DNA from 4 places in the Streptomyces sp. NPDC059861 genome. Region 4 is predicted to be linked to each of the others. Evidence: riboswitches for the same ligand, from Rfam matches in the RefSeq annotation. Region 4 holds a riboswitch; each other region holds the start of a gene.
The links. A riboswitch is a leader RNA that binds a small molecule or an ion and turns the genes downstream of it on or off. The one in region 4 is predicted to bind cyclic di-AMP.

Region 1 (5,750 bases), on a different contig from region 4:
ATGTAGAACGAACATTCTTTCTTGACAACCGCCCACGCTTCGGCGCACGGTGGTCCGGAGTCTAAAACGAACGATCCTTCTTTTTTGGACGCCCACCCGAGGGGGAACCCATGTCCACACCCGGCACGCACTCCACCCGCCCCGGACCCCGGCACGTCGTCGCGGTCGTCGTCCTCGTGCCGCTCGTTGCGGCACTGGCACTGTGGGCCTTCGCCTGGCCGGCCGCCCGCACCGCGCCGCACGACCTGCCGCTCGGTGTCGCGGGCCCGGCCACCGCCACCGTGCAGATCCAGCAGCAGCTGGCACGGCATCAAGGCGCTTTCGAGATCCACCGCTACGCCGACGAGACCGCGGCCCGCGAGGCCGTCGAGGACCGGACGGTGTACGGCGCGATCGTCGTCACCGCCCAGGGTCCCGAGCTGCTGACCGCGTCGGCCGCGAGCCCGGTGGTCGCGCAGCTGCTCCAGCAGGCGATGTCCGCCGAGGGCGCCCGGCCCCGCACCGTGGACGTGGTGGCCGCTCCCGAGAGCGACCCGCGGGGCGCCGCACTCGCCGCGAGCGTGCTGCCGCTGGCGCTGGCCGGGATCGCGGCGGGCGCGGCCGTCTCCGTGCGGGGGCTGCGCGGGATCCGGGCGGTGACCGCGCTGGTGGGCGCGTCCGCGCTGGTCGGCGTCATCGCGGCCGCGATCGCGCACAGCTGGCTGGGGGTCCTCACCGGCGACTGGTGGGCCGAGGCCGCCGTCCTCGGGCTGTCGACGCTGGCGGTGAGCAGCGCGGTCGCCGGGCTCGCCGCACTCCTGGGCCATGCCGGGATCGGCATCGCCGCGGGCACGCTGATGCTGTTCGGCAACCCGTTCTCCGGTGCGGGGTCGGCGCCGCAGATGCTGCCCGAGCCGGCCGGGGCGATCGGCCAGTGGTTGCCGCCGGGCGCGGGGACGACGCTGCTGCGCTCGGTGTCGTACTTCGACGGCGCGGCGGCGCTCGGCCCGGCGCTGACCCTCATCTGGTGGGCCGCGATCGGGCTCGGCGCGGTGCTGCTGGGCAGTGCGCTGAAGTCCCGTACCGGGGTGGCGAAGCAGTCCGCGGCCGAGCGGGAGCCCGCACCGGCGGGCTGACCACGAGCAGGCCGTGCGCCCCGCTGCGGCGGACGGGGCGCACGGCCTCTTCACGCTGCCCGGCACGCGGGTGACGGCCGGTCAGCGGGTGCTGTGCGGGCCCCTCGAGGGTCAGGCCGGTGATCTGGGCATTCAGGGCGCGGAGTCGGCGGGGCCGCGCACCCGGCTGGGCGAGATGCTGCCTGATCCACCGGATCGTCCCGCACCGCAAGGACGTGCAGGGCCTCTTCGAGCATCTCGACCCGGCGTGCGCCGACGACACCTATCGTGGACAGCGCGCCGCTCAGGCGCTGGTGCGCAGGGCCGTCGAACCGCGCGACGCACTCACGCCGATGCACCGGCGGGGCGAGAGCGAACTCCCCGCACGAATCCTCGCGCGGGCGCTGCGCGTGCTGGACGGTGAACGCCGCGCGGCGCGTGTCCCCGTTGCACCGCGCTCCGACAGTTGCGGCAGGGCTGATCCACCCGCCGTCGCCTCGGACCGCCGGGAGTCATGACGGAATGTGCGGGCGGGAGTTGAAACGGACCAAAAGGGCTACCGCCGTCCGGATGACCTTCACCCCCTTTCTCGGGGCCCTTGCGGTTGCGCAACGAGGGCTGCTCCGGGGCGGAATGAGACCTTCCCTCGCTGGTCCGGGGTCGCGTGGCGCCCTTGACACCCGTTCGCACAGGAGGCTGTCCACCCGAACGGGTGAGTGGTGAGTAACGCCACAAATCCCCGATTGCGTTGGGATTTTCGGACTTCCGTGAGTCAAGATCCCTGACTGACGACAAGCCCCCGCCGCCGCGGCGGGGCGGTCCGGGCGGACGCCGAGTCCTGCCGCCGCCCGGATGACCGGTCGACAGGAGTGGATCGGCAGGAGTGGAGGACCCGAGCACGACGGGTCGCCGGAGCGCAATCTCCGAGCGTCCCTTGGGGTGAAGCCGTGGCAACGCGGCCGGGCAACTTCGCCAGCCCGAATCCGACAGGTCATCCTTCACAGGCGGCTGACGAAGGGTTGCGCATGACCGCGCTCAATCGTGTCCCGTCGCTGATGGCCCGCGCTGGTACGGCCTCGGCCCTCACCCTCGCCGCGGTGGGCGGCTCCGTCGTTGCTCCGGGCTTCGCCTCGGAGGCCGCGGCCGCCACACCGGCGACGAAGGCACTCCAGATCGCCGCCTCGAAGAAGGGCTCCCCGTACAGGTGGGGCGCCACCGGGCCGCGCAGGTTCGACTGCTCCGGGCTGACGCTGTACTCGTTCAAGAAGGCGGGCAAGAAGCTGCCCCGCACGGCCGCCCAGCAGTACAACAAGACCCGCCACGTCGGGGCCAAGAGCCGCAAGGCCGGTGACCTCGTGTTCTTCCACTCGGGGTCGAACGTGTACCACGTGGGGATCTACGCCGGGAAGGGGAAGATCTGGCACGCCCCGAAGACCGGGGACGTGGTGAGGCTCCAGAAGATCTGGACCAAGAGCGTCTGGTACGGCCGGGTGAAGTGACCCTCGGGTGGCGGTGGCGGCGCCCGGAGGGGACGCCGCCGCCCCGCCCGTGACACGGACTCGGACCGACTCGGACAGCAGGGTCGCGCCGAGGACCGTCAGCGCGGCGCCCGTGACGCTGTCCAGGGCACGGGCGGCGCCCGGCCTGCGCAGCCAGTGGCCGAGACGGTCCACCAGCAGGGCCACCGCCGGGAACCACACCAGGGGCGAGGGCCACGATGATCAGCGCCCGCAGCAGGGTGCGCGGCAGTGCCGGGGCGCCTGCCGGGACGAACTGCGGCAGCAGGCTGAGGAAGGTCACCGGCGCCTTGGGGTTCGGGGCGTTGGTGACGAAGCCCTGGCACAGCGGGGTGCACGGCGGCCGGGGTCGGCTCCCCGCCGGCGGCGGTACAGGGCCGTCGTACGGCCCACAGGGCCCGGAGCCCGAGAAAGAGCACGTAGGTGCGCGGCCGGCCGGCTGGAGGGCCCGGAACAGCGCGGGCACGGCGGCGAGAACGGCCGCGACGCCGGCCACGGGCGGGCGGTGTGCGGCAGCAGCCCGCCCGCGATCCCCGGCGCGCACGCCACGCCGACCCGGCGGGAGATCAACGCGTTGCGTACGAGACGGTGAAGTCCGCGCCCGGCATGGCGGCCACGCCCTCGGCCGCGAGGGGCTCGCGGCTGCCGCCGGCCGAGCCGGCCGGGCAGCCGTTGAGCGGCGTGGCGCCGGACCACCCCGCCCGGCAGGGGGGAGGCGGCGCTGGCACGCGCCGGGACGGCGCCCCCCGGTACTGGTCGCCACGCCGGGGTACGCCGTCGTGTGCGCGCTCGTGAGCGCGGGGCTCGGGGTGGCGGTCGTACCGGAGGTGGTGGCGCGCACGGCGGTCACGCCGGTGGGATGCGCCCGCTGTCGGCGGGCGAGCTGCGCCGCACGACCTCGTTCGCCCACCGCACCGGCGGGACGACCCCGGCGGCGGACGTCTTCCGCGCCCTCCTCCGCGGCGCCTTCGCCCAGGCCCGGCAGCCCCGCCCGACCTGACGCCACCCCACGACGGACCCGGCGACACCGGCTCCCCGCCCCGCCCGCTCCGGCACGGCGGCTCGCCCCCCGGTGGGCTACGGCTCCTGTCGGCCCGCCAGGCGGGCCGGGCGCACCGGTACCGTCCAGGGCAGTTCGATGGAGACCGTCTTGCCACCCTCGCGGGTCGGGCGGACTCTGAGACGGCCTCCGCACTCGGCGGTGAGCCAGCGGATGATGACCATGCCGCGGCCGTTGTCCTGCTGAACGGCGGCCGGGAGCCGCTTGGGGAAGCGTGGGTGACTGTCGGTCACCCCGATGCGGAGCTGCTCGTCGCGGTCGAGCTGCATCGCGACCGTGAAGGTGGGTGACTGACCGAGGGTGTGCTGGACGGCGTTGGTGGCGAGTTCGGAGATGATGAGCCTGATCGTGTCGGCCGCCTCGGTCTCCGGTGGCAGGCCCCATTCCGCCAGGGTGCTGACCACGTAGGTGCGGGCGGTGGAGACCGAGGCGGGATCGCTCGGCAGAGTGACGGATGCTTCCAGATGGTCTGCCATGGCGACGTCGTCCCTTTCCCACGGGACCGCAGTCCGACACGGAGCGGATGGTTCGAGTACGGTCCCGGACTGGTGCTTCTTCGCCAGACTGCCACTCAAAGCCCGGTAGCGGTGGCGATCCACCAAGATATGCATATATCTGTCGCTCGAAGCGGTGAACTCTGCGACGGCAGAGCGTATTTGGGCGGCTCGGAAGGAGTAAGGAGTAGCCCATGCAGCACGGTCCCGCGGTGCGCCGCCGGAAACTGGGCGCCGAATTACGCACACTGCGAGGCCGCGCGGGCCTCACAAGCGGTGAGGCGGCCCGGCTGGTGGGATGGCACCAGTCGAAAGTGAGCCGGATCGAGACCGGCGCCAGCGGCGTGAAACCGGCCGATGTGCGGTTACTCCTGGATGCCTACGGGGTTGACGACGCCCAACTCGGAGATCTCCTTCTGGCGTTGGCGGGCTCCGGCGACGGCCACGGCCGTGACCACTGGTGGCACGCCTACAAGGGGGTGCTGCCGCCCACCTACCGGGACTTCATCAGTCTGGAGTCGCAGGCCGGCGCCATGCGCACACTGGAGACCTCCGTCGTCCCGGGCCTGCTCCAGACCCCCGAGTACGCCCGCGCCGTGACCCGCGCCGCGGTCGAGGGCCTGGACGAGAGCCGCCTGGACGCCCTGGTGGAGGTACGTCTGGCCAGGCAGGACGTGCTCCGTTCGCACCCTCCGCTGGTGCTGAGCGCGGTGCTCGACGAGGCGGTGCTGCGCCGGGAGGTCGGCGGCCAGGAGGTGATGGCGCGCCAGCTGGAGCGGCTCGTGGCGGCCGCCCGCCTGCCCCAGGTGCGGCTCCAGGTGCTGCCCTTCGCCGCGGGGGCGCACATCGGTATCACCGGCCCTTTCGTTATCTTCTCATTTTCGAGCACTTCTGATCTGGATGTTGTGGTTCTAGACCACTTGACGAGTAGCCTCTACCTCGAAAGGAAAGAAGACGTAGAGGCCTACACCGAGGCCTTCAACGCCCTTCAGTTCCACGCCCTTTCGCCCGAGGAATCGTTGGACTACATCGCCGGGATAGGTGACGGCGTGTAAGGAGGCACCATGACCGCACTGCCTCGGAACGTACCTTCCAGCACGCAACTGCTCGGTGTGCACTGGCTGCGCAGCAGCTACAGCACCGGCGCCAACAACTGCGTCGAGACAGCCCGGCCGGCCCTGGGCCCGTGGGCCGGTCTGCTCGCCGTACGCGACTCCAAGGACCCGGCCGGACCCGCGCTGCTCTTCTCCCCCGAGAGCTGGGCGGGGTTCACGGCTCACCTCTGACAGGTCCTGCTGGCTTTCGCATTCGACCCACCCTGATTGGGTCGGATCACTTCTGATCAGTTCCGAACAGCGCGATGCACGGCCGTGGTCCGCCGACTCATGGTCGCGTGTCGCCGATGACTCGTACAGCGCGTTCGATCTGGTCCCCGGAGAGGTCCGCGCGGGCCGTCAGCCGCAGCCGGGAGATGCCGTCGGGCACGGAGGGAGGTCGGAAGCAGCCCACGGCGAGCCCCTCGGCGCGGCAGTCGGCCGCCCAGCGCACGGCGCTCTCCGGGGACGGCGCGCGCACGGAGACGACC
Region 2 (5,750 bases), on a different contig from region 4:
GGCCCGGCGTCGGCAGGCCCGGTGTCGGGCGGCCCGGGACCTCCTGATTAGGCTCCGGCCCCATGGACGTACTCATCCACCTCTTCGTCGGCCTGCACATCATCGGCATCGCCTCCCTCCTCGGTGGTTTCCTCACCCAGATGAAGGCGATGGGCCAGGGCACCGCACGATTCGTCCCGGCGATGCTGCACGGCGCCCTGACCATGCTGGTCACCGGCGTGATCCTGGTCGGCCTGAACCAGGCGGACGACCAGCCCGTCAACAACATCAAGATCGGCGTGAAACTGGCGCTGCTGATCGTGATCCTCGGCCTCGTCTACGTGAAACGGGACGACGAGAAGGTGGACAAGGGCATGTTCGCGCTGGTGGGGCTGCTGACCACGGCGAACGTCTTCATCGCCGTGCTCTGGACCTGACGCACCGCCCCACGCGCGCGTGCCACGGAAACCGCCGCACGCGCGCGTGCCCTTCGATCGCCTCTCCGACCGCCTCGCGGCGCCGGTGTCAGGCCGGGCGGACGACGCTGTGGATGGAGGACTCGCCGTCGTAGTAGACGGACTCCTCGCGGACGTACGCGCCGGGCTTCGGGGCGTGGATCATCATGCCGTTGCCGATGTACAGGCCGACGTGGGTGATGTCGTCGTAGAAGAAGATCAGGTCGCCCGGCCGGGCGGCGGCGACGGAGACCGTCGTCCCGGAGTCGACCTGGTCGTAGGTGGTGCGCGGGAGGGTGACGCCGGCGGCCTTCCAGGCGGCCTGGGTGAGGCCGGAGCAGTCGTAGGACTCGGGGCCGGTCGCGCCCCAGACGTACGGCTTGCCGATCTGGGCGCGGGCGAAGGCGAGCGCCTTCTCCGCCTTGGTGCCGTACCCGGAGTCCGACGCGGACTCACCGGAGCCGGACTCGTTGCCCGTGCCGGCCGAGGAGTCGGCGTTCGAGGACTCCTGCTCCCGCTGCGCCGCCTCCTGGCGCCGCTGCTCCTGCTCCTGCTGCCGGGCGAGCTCGGCGGCCTTGCGCTCGGCCTCCTCCTGCTTCTTCTTCTCGATCGCCGCGAGGCGGGCCTTCTCCTCGGCGGTCAGATCCGACAGCAGTGCCCGCGCGTCGGCGAGCTTCTTCTGGACGGTGGCCTTGGCCGACTGCAGATCGCTCTGCGACTCGGTGAGCGTCTCCAGACTCTGAGCGGCCTCCTGGCGCTTCTTCATCGTCGCCGACTGCTCGGTGAAGTACTCGTCGACCGCGCCCTTCTGGCGGCTGGTCAGACGGCCCGTCAGCTGGTTCTGGTCGAAGTAGTCCTGCGGGGAGTCGGCGAGCAGGAAGGTGGCGGTGTCGGGGACGGAGGCCCCGGAGCGGTACTGGGCGGCGGCGTACGTCCCCAGCTCCTCACGCGCCTCGTTCAGCTTCTGTGCGCGCTGGGCCACGTCGTCCAGGAGAGCGTCGACGCGCTTGCGCTGCTTCGAGGTCTTCTCCTTGGCCGCGTTGTACTTCTCGGTCGCCGACTCCGCCTGGCGGTAGAGATCGCCGACCTTCTTCTCGACCTCCTCGAGGCTCGGCTTGTCGTCGGCCGAGGGCTCGGCGTTGGCGGTCTGGGAGAGCAGGGCCACGGAGGTCAGGGCAGCGGTGGCGAGGGCCGGTGTGCGTATGCCTGCCACCCGTGCGCCGGAGGGGCGCGACTTGCGGTGCGACGCCAAAGGAGGCGACTCCTTCCATCTGCCGCCTACCGGGTTAGCTGTCGGGTTCGGGCGGGTGGTTCGGAAGGGTTGCCCTACGGCCCGCTCCCTGAAGGGATTTGGGCCGATTCACCCCAAGTTCGGTGGGTCCCCGGCTCCGGCTGCCTTGGGCGCATCGGACTCGGCGGAGGCCGCGCGGCCCGGCGACGTTCGCCGGTAAGAGTCGTGCGGCCTGTCCGGCACGGTAGCCAACTCGTGTGGCCCGTGTGAAGGTTGATGGGCGATATGCCCGATACATTTTCGTGACCTTCGGTCAGTGGTCACGCCCCGCGTGAGAGCGTGTTCGGACGGTGAGCGCCTGGTCAGCGCCGGGGCCGGGCGATGACGGGCCGGGACCCGCAAGATCGTCCGCTTGCGTCTCCCGCCTTCCCCGGGCGCCTGCCCGGGCCGTGATCGCGGGCTCCTCCGCAAGATCGCCGGCCTTTCGTGGCCGGTATGTTCTCGGGGCGGGAGCGGGTTGTCAGTGGGGCGCCCTAGACTCGGAGAGCGATGAGCAGCCTCTTTGATGACAGCTTCCTGGCGGACCTCCAGGCCCCACGGGCCCACGAGGAGCCTCCGCCGCCGCCCGAGGACGATCACGCTCCGGATGCGCTTCCGGACGATCTGTTCGGCGGGAAGTTCGACGTGCCCCCGGACCGGGACGCCTACTACCGCGACGGCGCCCCGCGCCCCGCCCTGGACGCCGCCGTGCTCCTGGAGGGGCTGAACGACAACCAGCGCGCCGCCGTCGTCCACTCCGGCTCCCCGCTGCTCATCGTCGCCGGCGCCGGCTCCGGCAAGACACGTGTCCTCACCCACCGCATCGCCCACCTCCTCGCCGAGCGCGGGGTGCACCCGGGCCAGATCCTCGCGATCACCTTCACCAACAAGGCCGCGGGCGAGATGAAGGAGCGCGTCGAGCACCTGGTCGGCCCCCGGGCGAACGCGATGTGGGTGATGACCTTCCACAGCGCCTGCGTGCGCATCCTGCGCCGGGAGTCCAAGAAGCTCGGCTTCACCTCGTCCTTCTCGATCTACGACGCCGCCGACAGCAAGCGCCTGATGTCCCTGGTCTGCCGCGACCTGGACCTCGACCCCAAGCGCTTCCCGCCCAAGTCCTTCAGCGCCAAGATCAGCAACCTCAAGAACGAGCTGATCGACGAGGAGGACTTCGCCGCCCAGGCCACCGACGGCTTCGAGAAGACCCTCGCCCAGGCGTACGCGCTGTACCAGTCGCGCCTGCGCGAGGCGAACGCCCTCGACTTCGACGACCTGATCATGACGACGGTCAACCTGCTCCGCGCCTTCCCGGACGTCGCCGAGCACTACCGCCGCCGCTTCCGGCATGTCCTGGTCGACGAGTACCAGGACACCAACCACGCCCAGTACGCCCTCGTGCGCGAACTCGTCGGCACCGGCGAGCGTGCCGCTGAGGACGTCGACGTACCGCCCGGCCAGGACGACCTGCCGCCCGCCGAGCTGTGCGTGGTGGGCGACGCCGACCAGTCGATCTACGCCTTCCGCGGCGCGACCATCCGCAACATCCTCCAGTTCGAGGAGGACTACCCGAACGCGACGACGATCCTGCTGGAGCAGAACTACCGCTCCACCCAGACGATCCTCACCGCCGCCAACGCCGTCATCGAGCGCAACGAGTCCCGCCGCCCCAAGAACCTGTGGACCAACGCGGGCGCGGGCGCGCGCATCACCGGCTACGTCGCCGACACCGAGCACGACGAGGCACAGTTCGTCGCCGACGAGATAGACCGACTCACGGACGCCGGCGACGCGAAGGCGGGCGACGTCGCGGTCTTCTACCGTACGAACGCCCAGTCCCGTGTCTTCGAAGAGATCTTCATCCGCGTTGGTCTGCCCTACAAGGTCGTCGGCGGCGTCCGCTTCTACGAGCGCAAGGAGGTCAGGGACGTCCTGGCCTACCTGCGGGTGCTGGCCAACCCGGAGGACTCGGTCCCGCTGCGCCGGATCCTCAACGTCCCCAAGCGGGGCATCGGCGACCGCGCGGAAGCCATGATCGACGCGCTCTCCCAGCGCGAGAAGATCAGCTTCCCCCAGGCGCTCAAGCGGGTCGATGAGGCGTACGGCATGGCCGCACGCTCCACGAACGCCGTCAAGCGCTTCAACACGCTGATGGAGGACCTTCGCACGATCGTGGACTCCGGCGCCGGCCCGGCGACGATCCTGGAGGCCGTACTCGAACGCACGGGCTACCTCTCCGAGTTGCAGACCTCCACCGACCCCCAGGACGAGACCCGGATCGAGAACCTCCAGGAACTCGCCGCCGTCGCCCTGGAGTTCGAGCAGGAGCGCTCGGAGGGTGAGGCGGGGACCCTGGCCGACTTCCTGGAGCAGGTCGCGCTGGTCGCCGACTCCGACCAGATCCCCGACGAGGAGGACGGTGACGGCGTCATCACGCTGATGACCCTGCACACCGCCAAGGGCCTGGAGTTCCCGGTCGTCTTCCTCACCGGCATGGAGGACGGCGTCTTCCCGCACATGCGCGCCCTCGGCCAGACCAAGGAGCTGGAGGAGGAGCGGCGGCTCGCGTACGTCGGCATCACCCGCGCGCGGGAGCGGCTGTACCTCACGCGGTCCGTGATGCGCAGCGCCTGGGGCCAGCCGCAGTACAACCCGCCGTCCCGCTTCCTGGAGGAGATCCCCGGGGCGCACCTGGACTGGAAGCGCACGGGTGCCCCGGCCGCCCCCGCGGGCCCGGTCTCGGGCGTGGCGGCCTCCCTGTCCTCGTCCCGCTCGCGCTCCTCGGCGTCGGGTGCGTCGGGATTCGCCACCCGGCGGACGGCCGAACAGCCGGTGGTCGCGCTGGCGGTGGGGGACCGGGTCACGCACGACCAGTTCGGGCTCGGCACCGTCGTCGCGGTGAAGGGCACGGGTGGGAACGCCGAGGCGACGATCGACTTCGGAGACACGAAGCCGAAGCGGTTGCTGCTGCGGTACGCGCCCGTGGAGAAGCTGTAGCCGTACGGACCGGGCCCGGGGGTTCCGTCACGGAACACCCGCCCGTCCGCGCGGGGCGCGTTACGAGGGGTCGATCCCGTGGCTGCGCAGCCAGGACAGCGGGTCGATCGCCGCGCCGCCCCCGGGGCGCACCTCGAAGTGCAGGTGCGGGCCGGTCGAGTTGCCGGAGTTGCCGGAGTACGCGATCGCGTCGCCGGCCTTGACGGTCGTACCGGAGGCGACCTGGTAGCTGGAGAGGTGGCAGTACCACGTCTCCGTGCCGTCCATCGCCGTCACGATCATCATGTTGCCGTACGCGCTGTTGTACTCCGTACGGACCGTGCCGTCCGTCGCGGCCATCACCGTCGTGCCGTACGCGACGGGGAAGTCGATGCCGGTGTGCACGGACATCCAGTTGATGCCGGACTGGCCGTAGTAGGCGCTGAGCCCGTGCTGCGCGACCGGCAGTGCGAACTTCGGGCGCAGCCGCTCCTTGCGGGCCGCCTCCTCCGCCGCCCGCTTCTTCTCGGCCGCCTGCTGCGCCTTGAGGTCGATGCGCTCCTGCGTGCGGCTGACGCGGTCGCCGAAGTCGTCCGCCTCGGCGGTGAGGCTCGTGAGCTGGGTGTCCAGCTGGTTGTTGGCGGCGGATGGTTTCACCGCCTGGGCGTCCGCTGCCGTCGTCGTGGTGGCGTCCTGCTCGTCCCCGGTGAAGGTACCGACCGAGGCGGCGGCGATACCCGCCACGCCCATCACACACGCCGAGGGCACGGCGACGGTCAGCAGCGCGGACCGCTTGGCGGGCGTGCGGCGACGGGAGCGGGACCCGCTGCGGCCGGCCGCCCGGCCGGCCGGGACGGGGGTGACCTCCTCCTGGTCGTCGAGGAGGACGGGGGCCGCGGACTTCTCGCCGCTGCTGTCGGGGTCGCCGTGGCCGGCTTCACCGAGGTCGACCTGCTCGAACGTCGCGGTCGCCAGCTGGTCGAAGGGCACGGCGTTCTGGTCGAAGTCGTTGTTCTGCTGGGTGAACTCGCCGGTGTGCTGGTCGAATTCGCCGGTGTGCTGGTCGAACGATC
Region 3 (5,750 bases), on a different contig from region 4:
CTGCGCGGCCGCGCTGATAGCCATCATCGCGAACAGCTTCGCGACCAGATGGATAGCGACCGCGACCGCCGACCCGACCAGCGCGGACACGTGGGGCGCCACGGTCATAGCCCCGATCGTCGAGGAGTCCGCGAAGGCGGCCGCGGTCCTGCTGCTCTTCCTCTTCCGGCGCCGCGACTTCACCGGAATCCTCGACGGCGTCGTCATAGCCGGCGTCACCGCCACCGGCTTCGCCTTCACCGAGAACATCCTCTACCTCGGCACCGCTTTCGGCACCGACCAACTGGCCGGCCACAGCGGGATCGCCTCCGTGACCGCCGCGACCTTCTTCGTGCGGGTCATCATGTCGCCGTTCGCACATCCCCTGTTCACCGTGCTCACCGGCATCGGCTTCGGCATCGCCGCGCTCGCCGGGGAGCGCCAGCGGCTGCGCCGCGTCCTGCTGCCCCCGGCCGGGCTGCTGCTCGCGATGGGCATGCACGCCTTCTGGAACGGCTCGGCGACCTTCGGCGACTACGGCTTCTTCGCGGTGTACGGCGGCTTCATGGTGCCCGCGTTCGGGCTGCTGACCTGGCTGGTGATCTGGACGCGCCAGCGGGAACTGCGGACCGTCCGCGAGGAGCTCCCGGCCTACGTCGTCGCCGGCTGGCTCTCGCCCGCGCAGCCGTTCGCCCTCGGCTCGATGCGGGCCCGTCGGCTGGCCCGCGAGTACGCCGGCCACCACCTCGGCAAACCGGCGGCCCGTACGGTCGCGCAGTACGAGGCGTACGCCACGTCCCTGGCCTTCCTCCGGCGCCGGGGCCGCATGGGCCGCGCCCGTGCGGACTTCGTCGTACGGGAACGCGAGCTGCTCCAGGAGCTGTGGATCCGCCGGGAGATCGCCCGCCCGGCCCTGGAGTACGCGGCGCGGGCGACCGCGCCGCCGGTGCCGGTGCTGATGCCGCCGGTCCATGGCTGGGCGCCGATGCACGGGCACGCGGCGCCCTACCCCGCGTACAACCCGTACCGGACGTAGGACGAAGGCGGCGCGGAACAGCCCCGGACATGCGAAAACCGGCAGTCCTGACGTCGGGGGGTTGCCGTCAGGACCACCGGAGTTCGCGAGAAACCCGTGTCGGGATTCTCAGGGGTTGAGGCCCTTGCTCTGCAGCCAGGCCAGCGGGTCGATGCCACCGGAACTGCCGGTGTGCACCTCCATGTGCAGGTGGGCGCCGGTCACGTTGCCCGTCGCGCCCACGCGGCCGATCACATCGCCGGTGGCGACCTTCTGGCCGACGCTGACGCCGATCGACGACTGGTGGGCGTACCAGATCTCGGTGCCGTCATCGAGGGTCAGCACGGTCTTGTAGCCGTACGAGCCGTTCCAGCCGGCCTCGGTGATGGTGCCGCTGTGCACGGCCTTGAGGGGCGTGCCGGTCGGCGCGGCGAAGTCGAGGCCGGTGTGGTAGCCGGAGGACCACAGGGCGCCGGCCTGACCGAAGGTGGAGGTCAGGGTGTACGAGGAGGTCGGCAGCGTGAACTGCTTGGCCAGCGCCGCGAGCCGTTCGGCCTCGGCCTTCTGCCGGGCCTCCTCCTCGGCCTTCGCCTTGGCGGCGGCGGCCTTCTCCTCGGCCTCCTTCTCCGCCTTGGCGGCGGCCTCGGCGGCGGCCTTCTCGGCGGCGGCCACGGCCTGCGCGGCGGCCTTGCTCTCGACCTGCTCCTGCTGCTGCTCGGCCTGCGCGATGATGCGGGCGCGCAGGCTCTCACCGGCGTCGGTGGTGCCCTCCGCGGTGTCCACGGTGGCCGTGCCGAGGCTGCTGAGCGGGGCGCTCGCGGTCTTGGTGTCGGGGGAGTCGGAGTCGTCGTCGGCTATCAGCGAGCCGACGTTGGGCAGGTCGGGCATGGAGATCGACACCGGCGGCTTGCCGGTGTTCGCGCTCGCCATGCCGCCCGCGCCGACCGCGGCTATGACACCGACGCCGAGAACGGTGGAGCTGCGGGCGAGTCCGCCGCCGCGCTGCTTGCTGACCCGATGCCGGCCGCGTACGGGACGGATGGTCTCCGCGGTGGGATTCCACTCCTCCCACGGGCCCTCGTCGGTGCGCTGCGCGCCGTAGACGAACGTGTCGGCGCTGTCGGCGGTGCGCTGGTCCGGCACGAACGGGGCCTGTGGGGCAGGCCGGTTGGACGCCACGTGGGCGCGCTCCTTTCCTTCCTTCTCGCCTACCGGGTTAGCTGACGGGTTCGGAGCAGGAAGGTCTCCTACGCGCGTAAACCAGCCGTACTGCTACGACGGCATACGCCCGATTCACCCCAAGATGATGGTTCCCCGGTTCCCTTGTGCGGCCGATGAGGGCCTCGCGCGGGATTCGGCGCGTGCGCACGGAGCCGCCTCTTGTGACGGCTGGGACGACCGCGCTGCGTTATCGGACGTTAATAGAACCGGGGCCTGATTTCCAAGCCGTTCCACTTGATCATTAACGCTTTCTGTCGGGACGTACAGGTTCATGAACGGCGAAAATCGGGCGAGTTGACCGCGGTTCAGGGTGATCTCCACATCTGACTGTATGTCAGTTGTTATGCGGAGGGATTCCGTTCGATCACGCCTGGTGACAGTCGTCGGTCGGCCGCCGGACCGCGAGCAGCGCCATGTCGTCGGTGGTGCCGCCGCCGCTGTGCCGGCGTACCTCTTCGGTCACCGCGCACAGCAGTTCGCCGGGGCTGCGGAAGGTCCGGCCGGCCAGCCGGGCCGCGGGGTCGTAGAAGGCGCCCTGCGCGTCGCGGGCCTCCGACAGGCCGTCGGTGTACAGCAGCAGCGTCGCCCCGCCCGGGAACCGGGACTCCTCCGCACGGTCCGGCCAGGCGCCCAGCTCGCCCATCCCGAGCGGCAGCGCCGGATCACGGGCGGGCAGCGGACTCACGGTGCCGTCGGCGTACAGCATCAGCGGCGGTGGATGGCCGCGGTTGAGGATCCGTACGACCCCGTCCTCGTGCGGGATCTCGGCGAGTACGGCGGTGGTGAACCCCTCGAAGGCGTCGATCCCGTCCCGGCGGGCGCCCTCGCGCGCCAGCGCCCGCTCCAGCCGCTGTGCGACCGCCTCCAGCGTCGTCTCGTGCTCGGCGGCCTCCCGGAACGCCCCGATGACCACCGCGACCGCCGCGACCGCCCCCATGCCCTTGCCCCGCACGTCCCCGACCACCAGCCGCACGCCGTACCGGCTGTCCTGCACCGCGTAGAGATCGCCGCCGATGAAGGCGTCCGCCTGGGCGGCCTCGTAGCGCGCGGCGATCTCGAACCCGCCGATCCGCTGCATCGGTTCCGGCAGCACCGCGAGCTGGGCGGCCTCGGCGATCTCCCAGGCCGAGTCGAGGCGGGCGTGACTGCGCCGGACCAGCACGTTGATCAGCACGGCGAGGACGGCGACCGTGGCCACGGTGAGCAGTTCGGTGAACGGTTCGACCTGCATCAGGGTGCCGTACCGGACCTGCAGCCCGATGACCATGGCGACGGCCACGACGCCGGTGAGGACCGTGGCGCGGCGGGACAGGATCGGGGCGGCGACCAGCGGGGCGGCGGTGAAGAGGGGGGCGCCGGTGAAGCCCCGCGGGGTGAAGTAGTCGTAGCTGCCGCCGATGACCAGGAGCAGGGTGGGGAGCGCCCGGACGAAGGCCCGGGCGAGGGAGATCCGCCGTCCGTCGGAGGGCGGCGCGGGGGGCACGGGCGGCACCGGGCGTGCCAGCGTGGAGGAGTCGTCCCCGCGGCCGAGGGCGGCGTCGGGGACGCGGTCGCCGGATCTGGCGTGCGGCCACTCTCCCTCTGCCTCCGCAGGCCGCACTGTCGTCTCCCGTTACGCAGGTCACCGCACCAGTCCAGAGTTCCCGGAAGACAGGCGCGGGACCAGCCGGGCGGGCCGACCGGATGACAGGAGCGGGCGATGCCCGGAAACGACTCGGGGCCGGAATCCAAGATCTGGATTCCGGCCCCGGGCCTTCAGTAGCGGGGACAGGATTTGAACCTGCGACCTCTGGGTTATGAGCCCAGCGAGCTACCGAGCTGCTCCACCCCGCGTCGGTATGACACCAGTGTACGCCATGCGCGGGACGCTCCGCGCCACGGTTTCCCGCCGCCCTCGTCGACCAGCGGTCGGAGGTGCGATCGCGGCGTCCCCCGCGGGGCTCTCACCCCACCAAGTGCCGATTGGGCGCCTTGGCCGCCTCCTCGTACTCCGGAACCACCACCACCTCCACTCCGGCCCCCGCCAGCATGCCGCTCCCGTCCGCGCCGGTCACGAACGTGTCCGGCTCCCGCCAGGCCGTCACCACGCGCCCCACCCCGGCGTCGAGGATCAGCCGCGCGCAGGGCTTGGGCCGGGAGGCACGGCGGGTGCAGGGTTCCAGGCTGGTGTAGACGGTGGCGCCGGGCAGCCGTGGGTCGGCCGCGTCGATCTTCGCGAGCGCCGCCTCCTCCGCGTGGACGACCGGGTCGCCGCCCTCCCGGGAGTGCCCCCTCGCGAGTTCGGTGCCGTCCCGCGCCACCACCACCGCGCCGACGCTGAACGCCGTCCTTGACGGCGGGCACAGCGCCGCCAGCTCGCAGGCCAGGGCCAGCCAGCGGCGGTCGGCGGCCGAGGCGAGGCTGCCGGCACCGGGGGCGGTGGGCTCGTAGCGCATGAGGACGACGTCCTCGATACGCCGGGTCTCGACCAGGCGCAGGCGCCCGGACTGGTAGCCGCCGGGGCCGAAGAGGCGGGGCGCGGCGGGGTCGCCGACGAAGAGGGGGGCGAGGACCAGCTGGACCTCGTCGGCGAGGCCCTCCAGGAGGAGCTGGGTGTGGACGGTGCCACCGCCCTCGACCATCAGGCGGCGGACGCCTCGTACGTCGTGCAGGTGCGCCAGTACCGCTCGCCAGTCGAGGGTGTCGCCGAGCGCGACCACGTCCGCGGCGACGGGGTTCTCCTTGAGGCGCCGGGCACCCTCCGTCGTCGTGTACACCACCTTCTCGCCGCCCGTGTGCCAGAAGTTGGCGGCCGGGTCGAGGTCGCCCGTGCCGCTCACCGTGACCTTGAGGGGGTACTCCGGCTTTCCCGCCGCCGTCCGGGCCGCCCGTCGTGCCGGGGAGTTGACCAGCAGCCGGGGGTTGTCGGCGCGGATGGTGCCGGCGCCGATGAGGATCGCGTCGACGGAGGCGCGCACCTCGTCGACCCGGTCGAAGTCGGCGGGGCTGGAGAGGAGGAGGCGGTCGGGGCCGGTGTCGTCCAGGTAGCCGTCGAGGGAGACGGCGGCGGACAGGAGGACGTAGGGGTAGGGCATGGGGCGCACTCCACCTCGGGGGTCGGGGACCGGCGGTTCGCCGGCTGGGTGGCCTGAGGGACTGGGGCTTACCGTCCGGCGATTTGATTCAAGTTTTAAGCAAATCTACACTGGCGGCATGACGACTCGCTGGCTCACCCCGGAGGAACAGCGCGCCTGGCGCGCGTACCTGGGGGCCACCCTTCTCCTGGAGGACGCGCTCGACCGGCAGCTCCAGCAGGAGGCCGGCATGCCGCACATGTACTACTCCATCCTCGCCAATCTCTCCGAGGCCCCGGAACGCCGGCTCCGGATGACCGATCTCGCGGAGCTGCTGAAGATCACCCGCAGTCGGCTGACGTACGCCGTCGGCCGACTGGAGAAGGACGGGCTGGTACGGCGCGAGGAGTGCCCCTCGGACAAACGGGGGAGCGTGGCCGCGCTCACGGAGGAGGGGATGGGCACGGTGGAGCGACTGGCGC
Region 4 (5,750 bases):
ACCTCGCTCTTGGTGGCTTCGAGCAACCCTTCCTCGACAGCAGCCAATCCGGCCTGGACATCGGCTTCCAGAGCCTGGTCCCGCACGCTCAGCCCGAACGGCCCGACGACGGTCACGAGGGGTCTCCTGTCTGCTGGTGTCCACTGGCGATTACGCGGAATGTCGATAGGTCGCTGCCTTCACTCAAGTCAGCGTATCCGGTCACGTTTCGATCACCGAGGCCGCCCACCGTTACACCTCAGGCGGTATCGGATCACGGCGGGTATGTTTTTGATCACCTGATATGAGCACGTATTTATCGACTTAGCCGGAAGAGGTGCCCCTTGCTCCGCACCGCCGTCGACACCGGCCCCGAGAGCCTGGCCCGGTACGCCACCGGCCGTCGTCACCTGGCCGGACGCGAGCACATGGCGGAGTCCGCGAGCACGCCGCGGGCGACGCGCCGCACCGCCGGCCCGGCGGTGACGGCCGCCGCGCGCCGGCCGCGCCGCACGAAGCACCCGGTCCACTGAAGCCGTACCTGGGGTCACGCTCATGCACATCCGTACGTCCTTCCCCTACGAGACGACTCACGAGGACCTCCGTATCCCGCTGCCCGACGGAAGCCGGTTGTACGCGCGCGTATGGCGCCCGATCACCGACGAGCCCGTACCGGCCCTTCTGGAGTACCTCCCGTACCGCCTCACCGACTGGACCGCGCCCCGCGACCACCAGCGTCACCCCTGGTACGCCGGCCACGGCTACGCCTCCGTCCGCGTCGACGTGCGCGGGCACGGCAACAGCGAGGGCATGCCGACGGACGAGTACTCGGCGACGGAGCTGGCGGACGGTGTCGAGGTGGTGCACTGGCTGGCCGCGCAAGCGTGGTGCGACGGCAAGGTGGGCATGTTCGGCATCTCCTGGGGCGGCTTCAACTCCCTCCGGATCGCGGCGCTCGCTCCCGAACCGCTCAAGGCGATCGTCACCGTCTGCTCCCCGGGCGACCGTTACGACAACGACGCGCACCACATGGGAGGTTCCGTTCTCGCGGTGGACATGCACGCGTGGGCGGCGACCATGCTCGCCTTCGTCTGCCGCCCGCCCGATCCGCGGTACGTCGGCGACGCCTGGCGGGACATGTGGCTGCGGCGCCTCGAAGAGGTCGAGCCCTTCGTCCACACCTGGCTCGACCACCAGGTGCGCGACCACCACCGGCGGCACGACCGCGTCCGCGAGGACCACGGCGCCGTCGACGCCGCCGTGCTCGCGGTGGGCGGCTGGCACGACCCGTACCGCGACACCGTGCTCCGTCTGGTCGAGCACCTCCCGTCCGACCGCGTCCGCGGCCTGATCGGGCCCTGGTCGCACCACTACCCCGACCGCGCCTTGCCGCCCGGCCCGGCGATCGGCTTCCTCCAGGAGACCCTGCGCTGGTGGGACCACTGGCTGAAGGGCAGGGACACCGGCGTGATGTCCGAGCCCCTGTTGCGCTCGTACGTCATGGACGCGCATCCCCCGGCGACGGGGTACGAGACGCTGCCCGGCCGCTGGGTCGGTGAGCCCGCCTGGCCCTCACCCCACGTGACGACGGCCACGTACGCCCTCCGGGGCGAGCCCGTACTCGTCCGGTCACCCCAGCACACGGGCGTCGACGCGGGGCGCTTCCTCCCGATCGGCAACGAGGCCGACCTGCCGCCGGACCAACGGGAGGAGGACGCGCGCGGGGCGAGCTTCGAGTTCGCGGTGCCGGAGGAGACGTGGGTGCTGGGGCGGCCGCGGGTGCGACTGCGGCTGGCTTCGGAGGTGCCGAGCGGGCAGGTGGTCGCGCGCGTCTGCGACGTGGCGCCGGACAGCTCTTCGACGCTGGTGACGCGGGGGGTGATGGACCTCTCCGCGCGCGAGGGACGCGACCGGGTCGTGCCGTGGACCCCGGGGGCCACCGAGGACGTCACCTTCGAGCTCAGCGGCATCGGGTACGCCTTCCCGCCCGGCCACCGCATCCGCCTCTCGCTCGCCTCCGCGTACTGGCCCTGGATCTGGCCCCAGCCGGACTCCGCGGCCGGCTTCACCCTGGACCCGTCCGGCAGCGCTCTCGAACTGCCGGTACGCGCGTGTGCGACGGTCCCGCCGCTCACCTTGGAGGAGCCGGAGCAGTCCGAACCGCTCGGCGTCGCCCACCCGGCCACCCTCGACGAACCGCGCCCCGGGCGACTGGTCGTGCGCGACGTCGCCAAGGGCGAGTGGCGGCTGGAGGTCGACCAACCACGCCACGGCGGCACGCGCGTGTACCCGGACGGGCTGGAGCTCACCGAGGAGGCGCTGGAGGCGTACGCCATCCGCGAGGACGATCCGCTGTCCGCCCGCGCCCGCTCGGACTGGACGATCCGGCTGCACCGCCCGGAGCTCGCCTGGGACACCACGATCCGTACGCAGTCGGAGATCGCCTGCACCGCAGAGGACTTTTTGGCCTCAAATGAGGTGATTTGCACCTCCGGTGCCGAGGTGGTCTTCCACCGCACCTGGGAGAAGCGCATTCCACGGGCCGCCAGTTAACTAGGACTTGGGCTTATTGCCCGATTTGCCATCCTTCTGCACGCACGTGAGTTGGCTCACTCGCACCCCTTCACGAGTCCCTTGCATGGACGCGACGATCCGCCTTGACGCATGGCCGAGTTGACTCTTTTCGACCGCAAAGGATCAAGGGCGGCAAACAGGCGATTCGAAGATCAAATACCGCGATATGTGAAACCACCACTTGTTTCGGACATGTGCTCTCGCATACGTTCCCGGCCTGTCGGGCGGAACGCCGAATCCTGCCGCCGCCCGCGCCACCCATGACGGACTCACTCACCGCACGGCAGGAGCGGGGGACCCAGGTAAGCCGCCGGACCGGACGCCGCACACCACGGCACACCGGAACGGCTCGGGGTGAAGTCGCACTCGCAAGAGGGCGGCCGGGCACCTCCCAACCCGAACCCGACAGCTCACCTCGCAGGCACCGGAGAGGACAGTCCCCATGACTGCAAACGGTCAGCAGAGCCGTACCAGTACTGCCCGCATCGCTCGCAAGCTCGCCGTCGCCGGCACCGGCGCCGCCCTGCTCGCCCTGCCGCTCATCGGCGCGACCACCGCGTCCGCCGCCACGCCCACGGCCGTCAGCTCCGTCACGGCGTACCCGAACAACCTCGACGGCTGGATCCGCCAGTCGCTCGACATCATGGCGCAGCAGGGGATCCCGGGCTCGTACAACGGCATCCACCGCAACATCATGCGCGAGTCGTCCGGCAACCCGAACGCCATCAACAACTGGGACTCCAACGCCGCCAAGGGCACCCCGTCGAAGGGCCTGCTCCAGGTCATCGACCCCACCTTCGCGGCCTACCACGTGACCGGCACGGCGTACGACCCGTACGACCCGGTCGCCAACATCACCGCCGCCTGCAACTACGCGGCCGACCGCTACGGCTCGATCGACAACGTCTTCGGCGCGTACTGAGTCCTGGCCAGCAACCGTTCGAGGACGACGGCGATGCCGTCGTCCTCGTTCGACAGGGTGATCTCGTCGGCCACCGCCTTGAGCTCGGGGTGGGCGTTGGCCATGGCGACGCCGTGCGCGGCCCAGTCGAACATGGGGATGTCGTTGGGCATGTCCCCGAAGGCGATGGTCTGTTCCGGACTCACGCCCAGATGCCGTGCCGCCAGCGCCAGCCCCGTCGCCTTGGTGACGCCGCACGGCTGAAGCTCGACCGTCCCGGGCCCCGACATGGTGACGGTCGCGAGCGAGCCGACCACCATGCGGGCCACCGCCGCCAACTCGTCGTCGGACAGCGTCGGATGGCGCAGCAGCACCTTGCTGATCGGCGCGCACCACAGGTCGTCGCGGCGATCGATGCGCACCGCGGGCAACGTGGGGTGCGGCATCAGATACCCCGGCTCGATGAGGGTGAGCCCGTCGACGCCGTCCTGGTCGACGGCCGCGTACACCTGGCCGACCTCGGCCTCGATCTTGCCGAGCGCGGTCTCCGCGAGTTCCCGGTCCAGCGTGACGGACCACAGCAGACGGTCCGCGCCGGCGTCGTACAACTGCGCGCCCTGCCCGCACACCGCGAGCCCCCCGCCGCCCAGGACCTCCAGCAGTGGTCGCACCCGCGGCGCCGGCCGTCCGGTCACCACCAGATGCCGGGCACCGGCCGCCGAGACCCGCGCGAGCGCGGCGAGCGAACGGTCGGAGACCGTGTCGTCGCCGCGGAGCAGCGTTCCGTCCAGGTCGGTGGCGATGAGGGCGTAGTCGGTGCGCGCGTACTCGGTGCGCGCGGCATATGCGGTGGGTGCGGCCATGATCAGAGAATACGGACACCGCACCCTCACCGTTCATTCCCAACTACCTTCCCACTGTCTGCTTTTCACCCCCACGTGGTGCCTGCCGGCTCCTTGATCGTGGCGTTGACGCGGTTGAACATGTTCGTCAGCGCGACGGTCAGGATCAGCGCCGACACTTCCTTCTCGTCGAAGTGGTCGGCGACCTCGTCCCACAACGCGTCCGGAACCGGCTCCTCCGAGCGGTCCGCGAGCCGCGTCACCGTCTCCGCGAGGGTCAGCGCGGCGCGCACGGCGTCGCTGTGGAAGGGCGCGTGCCGCAAGGCGGCGATAGAGGCGACGCGCTCCTCACTCACGCCCGCTTTGCGCAGATTGTTCACATGTCCGTGGACGCAGGCGGCGCAGCCGTTGATCTGACTGACCCGCAGCCCGACGAGCTCCGCGACCTCCTGGTCCAGCCCGCTCTCCCCGATGGCCTGGAAGAGGGCCCCGATGCCCTTCAGCGCGCCCGGGAGGACGTACGCCGGGTTCGCCATCCGTGCCTGCATGATGCCGCCTCCTGTTGTCAGTGGCCGGTGCGATGCTTGCTTTCACCGCACTGACGGATCGGGGGCGGTCGTTGTGACGGATCGACGGGACGAGTTTCCGAAGCGTCGACGCGATAGACCTTTCGGGATATTCAGGACCTTCCGCGCTTATCGGACACTGCCCAAGACAGGTGCCGCAGCCGTAACGTGATCCGCGACCGCATGGACCGCGCGTACGAAAGTGAGGCAGCACCTCATGCCCCCCTTCGATGTCCCCGAGGGCGACCCCTTCGGTCCGCACAACCTTCCGTACGGCGTGTTCTCACCCGCCGGGTCCGCCGAACGGACGGTGGGTGTCCGCCTCGGCGACCACGTCCTCGACGCCGGCGCGGCCGCACTGGCGCTCGGCTCCCCGTACGCCGAGCTGCTGGCCCGCCCGACCCTCAACCCGCTGCTCGCCGCGGGCCGCACGACCTGGTCGGACGTCCGGCGCGCGCTGACCGCCTGGGTCACCGTGCCGTCCCACCGCGAGTCCCTCGCGCCCCTGATGCACCCCCTGGCCTCGGTGACCCTGCACCTCCCCTTCGAGGTCGCGGACTACGTCGACTTCTACGCCTCCGAGAACCACGCCCGGAACGTCGGCCAGATCTTCCGCCCCGACGCGGCGGACTCCCTCACGCCCAACTGGAAGCATCTGCCGATCGGTTACCACGGCCGCTCCGGCACGGTCGTCGTCTCCGGCACCGACGTAATCCGCCCCTCCGGCCAGCGCAAGGCCCCGGCCGACGCCGCGCCGGTCTTCGGTTCGTCCGTCCGACTGGACATCGAGGCCGAGGTCGGCTTCGTGGTCGGCGTCCCCTCGGCGATGGGCACGCCCGTGCCGCTGTCCGGCTTCCGCGATCACGTGTTCGGCCTGTGCCTGCTCAA

Region 1: linked by a shared signal. The riboswitch ahead of ACFV6X_RS19900 (C40 family peptidase) and the one ahead of ACFV6X_RS14895 (transglycosylase SLT domain-containing protein) in region 4 are both predicted to bind cyclic di-AMP.
Region 2: linked by a shared signal. The riboswitch ahead of ACFV6X_RS11045 (NlpC/P60 family protein) and the one ahead of ACFV6X_RS14895 (transglycosylase SLT domain-containing protein) in region 4 are both predicted to bind cyclic di-AMP.
Region 3: linked by a shared signal. The riboswitch ahead of ACFV6X_RS32460 (M23 family metallopeptidase) and the one ahead of ACFV6X_RS14895 (transglycosylase SLT domain-containing protein) in region 4 are both predicted to bind cyclic di-AMP.

What each region holds. Positions count from the first base shown of each region.
Region 1 is NZ_JBHWJQ010000021.1:69,929-75,678, forward strand. It holds gene ACFV6X_RS19890 (ABC transporter permease) at 111-1,115, shown strand; gene ACFV6X_RS19895 (hypothetical protein) at 1,298-1,612, shown strand; cyclic di-AMP (ydaO/yuaA leader) riboswitch at 1,914-2,116, shown strand; gene ACFV6X_RS19900 (C40 family peptidase) at 2,120-2,593, shown strand; partial or broken gene ACFV6X_RS19905 (LysE family translocator) at 2,666-3,219, opposite strand; gene ACFV6X_RS19910 (hypothetical protein) at 3,471-3,611, shown strand; gene ACFV6X_RS19915 (ATP-binding protein) at 3,689-4,147, opposite strand; gene ACFV6X_RS19920 (helix-turn-helix domain-containing protein) at 4,360-5,220, shown strand; gene ACFV6X_RS19925 (DUF397 domain-containing protein) at 5,230-5,451, shown strand; gene ACFV6X_RS19930 (8-amino-7-oxononanoate synthase) at 5,549-5,750, opposite strand, start outside.
Region 2 is NZ_JBHWJQ010000009.1:146,126-151,875, reverse strand. It holds gene ACFV6X_RS11050 (hypothetical protein) at 63-416, shown strand; gene ACFV6X_RS11045 (NlpC/P60 family protein) at 505-1,686, opposite strand; cyclic di-AMP (ydaO/yuaA leader) riboswitch at 1,694-1,848, opposite strand; gene pcrA (DNA helicase PcrA) at 2,215-4,698, shown strand; gene ACFV6X_RS11035 (M23 family metallopeptidase) at 4,759-5,750, opposite strand, start outside.
Region 3 is NZ_JBHWJQ010000053.1:16,175-21,924, forward strand. It holds gene ACFV6X_RS32455 (PrsW family intramembrane metalloprotease) at 1-1,015, shown strand, start outside; gene ACFV6X_RS32460 (M23 family metallopeptidase) at 1,124-2,173, opposite strand; cyclic di-AMP (ydaO/yuaA leader) riboswitch at 2,185-2,364, opposite strand; gene ACFV6X_RS32465 (PP2C family protein-serine/threonine phosphatase) at 2,580-3,815, opposite strand; tRNA gene ACFV6X_RS32470 (tRNA-Met) at 3,975-4,048, opposite strand; gene ACFV6X_RS32475 (dihydrofolate reductase family protein) at 4,159-5,289, opposite strand; gene ACFV6X_RS32480 (MarR family winged helix-turn-helix transcriptional regulator) at 5,408-5,750, shown strand, end outside.
Region 4 is NZ_JBHWJQ010000014.1:19,604-25,353, forward strand. It holds gene ACFV6X_RS14880 (polyprenyl synthetase family protein) at 1-116, opposite strand, end outside; gene ACFV6X_RS14885 (hypothetical protein) at 324-512, shown strand; gene ACFV6X_RS14890 (CocE/NonD family hydrolase) at 535-2,532, shown strand; cyclic di-AMP (ydaO/yuaA leader) riboswitch at 2,810-2,992, shown strand; gene ACFV6X_RS14895 (transglycosylase SLT domain-containing protein) at 2,996-3,475, shown strand; gene ACFV6X_RS14900 (HAD family hydrolase) at 3,439-4,317, opposite strand; gene ACFV6X_RS14905 (carboxymuconolactone decarboxylase family protein) at 4,383-4,844, opposite strand; gene fahA (fumarylacetoacetase) at 5,080-5,750, shown strand, end outside.